One region of the Streptosporangium sp. G12 genome, then DNA from elsewhere that is predicted to be linked to it. Evidence: riboswitches for the same ligand, from Rfam matches in the RefSeq annotation. Region 1 holds a riboswitch; the other holds the start of a gene.
The links. A riboswitch is a leader RNA that binds a small molecule or an ion and turns the genes downstream of it on or off. The one in region 1 is predicted to bind cobalamin.
Positions count from the first base shown of each region.

Region 2: another riboswitch for cobalamin. It lies ahead of cobN (cobaltochelatase subunit CobN); the one in region 1 lies ahead of metE (5-methyltetrahydropteroyltriglutamate--homocysteine S-methyltransferase).

Region 1 is NZ_JBRIQO010000027.1:109,684-112,883, forward strand. It holds gene metE (5-methyltetrahydropteroyltriglutamate--homocysteine S-methyltransferase) at 1-1,327, opposite strand, end outside; cobalamin riboswitch at 1,438-1,648, opposite strand; gene ACVCAG_RS35125 (NrtR DNA-binding winged helix domain-containing protein) at 1,834-2,568, shown strand; gene ACVCAG_RS35130 (hypothetical protein) at 2,875-3,200, opposite strand, start outside.
Region 2 is NZ_JBRIQO010000006.1:147,478-150,677, reverse strand. It holds gene cobN (cobaltochelatase subunit CobN) at 1-1,829, opposite strand, end outside; cobalamin riboswitch at 2,020-2,192, opposite strand; gene ACVCAG_RS11465 (precorrin-3B synthase) at 2,239-3,200, shown strand, end outside.

The DNA.
Region 1 (3,200 bases):
ACCCGGCCCTGTCGATGTCGCCCGAGCGCATGGCGGCGCGGGCCTGGCGCACCTCGCCGGTCTGTGGGAAGGAGCCGATGGTGGTGGTGGCCAGCGGCGGCAGGCCCAGGTCGGCGTTCTGCACGGCGAGCCGCTCGGCGTGCGGGGCGCGCGGGCTGCCCTCGCCCAGGGCATCCAGCCTGGCTCGCACCCGGGGGTTGAGGAACCGCTCGACGGTCCTCTCCCCCGCGACGACCTCCTCGCCGTTCAGCGCCCGGCCGATCCGTACGACCTCGTCGACCTTCTGCCTGGCGAAGGCCAGCCGCTCGCGCAGCCGCGGGTCCAGCGAGGTCTCGGCGTCCAGGTCGAGCGGGACGTGCAGCAGCGAGCAGGAGGTGCTCACCACCAGCCGGTCGCTCAGGCCGAGCAGCGCGGCGCAGGTCGCCAGCGCCTTCGCGATGTCGGTACGCCAGACGTTGCGGCCGTCGACGACCCCGGCGACGAGGGTCTTGCCGGGCAGCCCACCGGCGGCGGCCAGCGCCTCCAGGTTGCCGGGCGCCGAGACGAAGTCCAGGCCGACGGCCTCGACCCGGCTGCGGGCCAGGATCTCCAGTGCGGGCCCGATCTCGCCGAAGTAGGTGGCCACCAGCAGCCGGGGGCGGCTGCTGAGCTCCCCCAGCCGCGCGTAGGCCCGGCGCAGCGCGGCCAGCTCCTCCTCCGTATGGTCGGCGGCCAGTACCGGCTCGTCCAGCTGCACCTCGGCCACCCCCGCCGCGGCCATCCGCTCCAGCAGCTCGGCGTAGGTCTCCAGCAGGCCGTCCAGCAGCCGCAACGGCGCGAAGCCGGGCTCGGTGGACTTGGCCAGCAGCAGGAACGACAGCGGCCCGACCAGCACCGGCCGGGTCTCGACGCCCAGCCGCCGCGCTTCGGCGTACTCGGCCAGCGGCTTGCTCCAGTCGAGCCGGAACCGGGTCTCGGGGCCCACTTCCGGAACCAGGTAGTGGTAGTTGGTGTCGAACCACTTGGTCATCTCCAGCGGTGCGACCCCCTCGGCGCCGCGGGCCATCGCGAAGTACGGGTCCGCGGCCCCGGAAAACCGCTCGGGCACCGCGCCCACCATGACGGTGGTGTCCAGCACGTGGTCATACAAGGAGAAGGTGTTGGACGGCACCGCGTCCAGCCCCGCCTCCGACAGCTCCCGCCACACTCCTTGCCGCAACCCGGCGGCCGTCTCCTGCAAGCCGGCGGCGTCGACCCGCCCGGCCCAGTGATCCTCCGTCGCCCGCTTCACCTCGCGACGGCCCCCGATACGGGGATAACCCAAAACGGTCGTGGTGACCTTGCTCATGGCGTCCTTCCCTCGGCTCATGCCATGCCGACCCACGGCCACACGGAAGGAACACCCAGGAAAAACCCATCCCAGGCCCTCCCACGAGACCACGGATCACCGCACACCGGACGGCGCACGAGCGGCTGGCAGGTCTTCGGACTCGCGGGCATCACACACACTCCTACTGACCGTCGCTTCCCAGATGACACGCACCCAGTGCCGATGACGGCGTTCGTTCCCACTCACCGCTGCGGGGCAGTCCCGGAATCACACCGGGTTCCCTCTTACGACTCCCGACACCAACACGGCACCGGGAGAACCAACCGCGCCACGAGCATAACCCGCCCCCACCCCCACCGGACCGGGACGCCACCCAGCGGATCGATGAGGCAGGGATCACCTTCGATCACCCGGCCGCGCGCTCATCCCCATCAGCGTGAAGTAACCCTCAGCGGACCGTGGCTGTCTAGAACTAACCATTGCGCTACTTTCTGTCAAAGTGACAGAAATCTAATGTCGCCTCCATGAGCGATGACCGATGGGAGCCACCAGCCGTCCTGCTCGCCGTTGACCTGGTGATCCTTACCTTGCGCGAATCGCGCCTGCACGTGCTCCTCGTCGAGCGTGGCATCGAGCCGTGCAAGAGTGCCCAAGCTCTGCCAGGCGGCTTCCTTCAGCATTCGGGAGAGAGCCTCATCGAGGCGGCTCACCGGGAGCTGGCGGAGGAGGCCGACCTGGATGTCGAGACACTCCGCCTTGAGCAACTCGGCGTCTATGACGACCCTGGCCGTGACCCTCGCGGCCGGGTGGTGAGCGTTGCCTATCTGGCCATCGCCCCTCGGCTGCCCGAGCCGATCGCCGGGACCGACGCCGCCCGCGCAGGCTGGCAATCCACCGACCGGGTGCTTTCCGGAGCGTTGAAGCTCGCTTTCGACCACCGGCACATCGTCGCGGACGGCGTCGAGCGCGCCCGCGTCAAGCTTGAGCATTCCGCACTCGCCACAGCCTTCTGCAGGCCGACCTTCACGATCACCGATCTCCAGGACGTGTACGAGGCGGTATGGGGGATGCCACTCGACCCCCGCAACTTCTACCGCAAGGTCCAGAAGACCGAGGGCTTCATCGTCTCTGCCGGTTCGGCACGGAAGGCCGCGACCGGACGACCGGCTCGGCTGTTCAAAGCCGGCCCTCGCGACGTTCTGAACCCCCCGATGATCCGGCCCACCGACTCGCCAAACGGAAAGGAACCAACGCAGTGAGCCTCGTCGTGATCCTCACCGCACGTGTCACCGCCTATGCGGAGCTGCGTGACTTACTGACACTTTCGTGTCGCGACCGCTGACGCTCTCGTGACGCGGTCACTGACATCTGATGTCGCAGCCCGCTGACACTATTGCTAACTGCCATGAGAGTGTCAGCGTGCGGGCGTCCGGCTCGTCGTGCCTGATGTTCGATTCTTCGACGGCTCGGGGTGGGCTGCGGTGGCCCGTCGTGATCCTGCGGCACCCCCGCCCCCTCGTGTGAGGGGGCGGGGGCGCACTGTGCGGGGCCCTCAGGTTTGATCGTCAGGGCTGGTCATGGAGCTGGGTGCGGGTGGCTTCGGCTTGCTCGGTGATGGTGGCCAGGACGGGGGCCGGGACGTTCTTGTCGGCGAAGGTGTCCACGAGCTGGCCCAGGACGGTGTCGGCCTGCTTGAGGTCACCGGCGCGGGCGTGGGCGCGGGCAAGGCGGCGCATGGTCTCGTTCAGGGTGATGTTGTCGACGCCGGCGTCGGTGCCGGAGTCCAGGGTGGTCTCCACGACCGCACCGAGCTGTTCGATGCTGGTGTCGGTGTCGGCGGGACGGACTTCGACACCGCCCTCGGTGAGGGTGAGGAAGTGGCGTCCGGCGT
Region 2 (3,200 bases), on a different contig from region 1:
CGGATCGCGGGCAGCTTGGCCGGGTCCATCGCCGCGATGGAGGCGTGCTCGTCGAGGAGCTGCTCCAGCCTGGCCATGTCCCCGTAGCTGTCGGCGCGGGCCATCGGCGGGACGAGGTGGTCGACCAGGGTGGCGTGCGCGCGGCGCTTGGCCTGGGTGCCCTCGCCGGGGTCGTTGACGAGGAACGGGTAGATGAGCGGCAGGTCGCCGAGCGCGGCGTCCGGGCCGCAGGAGGCCGACAGGCCCGCCGACTTGCCGGGCAGCCACTCCAGGTTGCCGTGCTTGCCCACGTGGACCACGGCGTGCGCGCCGAAGCCGTCGGCCAGCCAGCGGTAGGCGGCCAGGTAGTGGTGGCTGGGCGGCAGGTCGGGGTCGTGGTAGATCGCGATGGGGTTCTCGCCGAAGCCGCGCGGCGGCTGCACCATGACCACCACGTTGCCGGAGCGCAGCGCGGCCAGCACGATCTCGCCCTCCGGGTCGCGCGACCTGTCCACGAACAGCTCGCCGGGCGCCGGGCCCCAGTGTTCCTCCATCCGGGCGCGCAGGTCCGCCGGGAGGGTGGCGTACCACTCGGCGTACCGGCTCGCCGCGATGCGCACCGGGTTTCCGGCGAGCTGCTCCTCGGTGAGCCAGTCCTGGTCCTGCCCGCCCGCGGCGATCAGCGCGTGGATGAGCGCGTCGCCGTCCTGCCCGGTCACCCCGGGCAGCTCGTCCTCGGCGCCGATGTCGTAACCGCGCCGCGCGAGCGCGGCCAGCAGCCGCACCAGGCTGGCCGGGGTGTCCAGGCCGACGGCGTTGCCGATGCGGGCGTGCTTGGTGGGGTAGGCCGACAGCATCAGCACCAGCCGCCGCTCGGCGGGCGGGATGTGCCGCAGCGCGGCGTGGCGCACCGCGATGCCCGCCACCCGCGAGGCCCGCTCGGGGTCGGCCACGTAGACGGTGAGCCCGTCCTCGTCGATCTCCTTGAAGGAGAACGGCACCGTGATGATCCGCCCGTCGAACTCGGGGATCGCGACCTGGGTGGCGGCGTCCAGCGGGGACAGGCCGTCGTCGTTCTCCTCCCAGGAGGCCCGGCTGCTCGTCAGGCACAGGCCCTGCAGGATCGGCACGTCCAGCTCGGCGAGCGCGCCGACGTCCCAGGCCTCGTCGTCCCCGCCCGCCGACGCGGTCGCCGGGCGGGTCCCGCCCGCGGCGAGCACGGTCACCACCAGGGCGTCCACCGCGCGCAGGACCTCCACCAGGCCGGGCTCGGCGGTGCGCAGGGAGGCGCAGTACACCGGCAGCGCCCGCGCGCCCGCGTCCTCGATCGCCGAGCAGAGCGCCTCGACGAAGGCCGTGTTGCCGGCCACGTGGTGGGCCCGGTAGTAGAGCACTCCGACGACGGGACCGTCCTGGTCGCGCGCCTCGCGCTCCAGCGTCCCCCAGGTGGGGGTGGGCTCGGGCGCGGCGAACCCGTGGCCGGTGAGCAGCAGCGTGTCGGACAGGAAACGGTGCAGCTCGGTCAGGTTGGCCGGGCCGCCGTGGGCGAGGTAGGCGTGCGCCTCGGCGCAGACCCCACCGGGCACCGTGGACAGCTCCATCAGCTCGGCGTCGGGCGCCTGCTCGCCACCGAGCACGACGACGGGCCGGGGGCCGGCGAGCAGGGCGTCCAGCCCCTCCTCCCAGGCGCGGCGCCCGCCCAGCAGGCGTACCACGACCAGGTCGGCGCCCTCCAGCAACGGCGGGAGGTCTGCGGCGGCGAGCCGGGCGGGGTTGCCGAGCCGGTAGCCGGCGCCGCTCGCGCGAGCGCTCAGCAGGTCGGTGTCGGAGGTCGAGAGCAGGAGGATCACGCGCCACACTCCGGGAGAGGAAGGGCGGTACGGCCCAGGGGCGCCACGGCGTGGCGGGGGAACGGCGCCACGATGTGGCGGGGGAACCGTGAGAAGCGCGCGGTGTGGCGGGGGAACGGCGATGCCACGGTGTCGCGGGGGAACGGCGAAGAGCGCACGGAGCTTCCTCCCTCGGGGTCCTCGCCCCGGGTCGTCGTCGGCCGCGACGGCTGGAGTCTCCTGGCTCCCGGATCGGTGCTCACCCCGGCCTTCCCGCCCGTCGTCGGACAGTGGCCCGGGTGGGGTTCGCTCCCCGGTTACAGTGGCGGGACCGCGCCGGATTCACACCGGCTTCCTCCCTTTGCCGTCGCCACCGATGACACTACGGCAGTCCGGTTCGTTGCAAGAAACTGGCGTTAGCATCCTTCGAGTGTCCATTGCCGACTTTTCCGGACGATCGCGACTCGACGCATGTCCCGGTGCGCTTCAGGTCCATGCCGCCGCGGACGGCGGCCTGGCCCGCGTCCGCGTGCCCGGAGGCCGTCTCACCCCCTTCCAGCTGCGCGAACTCGCCGAGGCCGCCGCGGCGTACGGCGGCGGCGTCATCGAGCTGACCTCCCGCGCGAACGTCCAGGTGCGCGGCCTCGGCCCGGAGGATCCGGACAGCGGTACGGGGGACGGGTTCGCCACGCGGATGGCGAGGGCGGGCCTGCTGCCCTCGGCGACGCACGAGCGGATCCGCAACATCCTCGCCTCCCCGCTGACCGGACTGGACGGACCCACCGAGCCGAGCGGGCCGGCCGGGCCGAGCGGGCCGAACAGATCGAGCGGTGCGGACACTCCAGACAGCACGGGTATCTCGGATCGTCCGCACTATCCGCGCGGCGGCGGCATCGCCGACGTCACACCGCTGATCGGCGAGCTGGACCGGCGGTTGTGCGCCCGCCCCGCCCTCGCCGCCCTGCCGGGGCGGTTCATGTTCGCCCTCGACGACGGCCGGGGGGACGTGGCCGGTCTGGGCGCGGACGCCGGGATCCTGCTCACGGGGCCGGACGAGGCCGCGCTGATCCTCGCCGGGACCGACACCGGCCTGCGCGTCCCGCCGGCCGGAGCCGTGACCGCCCTGCTCGCCGCCGCCGAGGCGTTCCTCGACGAGCTGGCCACCCGGGACGTCACCGCCTGGCGGATCGCCGAACTCCCCGGCGGTCCCTCCCTGATCGCCGCCCGCGTGCGAACCGCCCTCGGGGTTCCCGGCACGACACCCTTCGACCCGGTGAGACCGCGGGTCGTGACCCTCGGGCCGGTCGGGGTCCTCGGGAGCACGGACGGGACGAGGAGCGGAACCGGCGCCGGAGGAGGGACGGATCCCGCGAGCGGCACCGGAGACGGGGA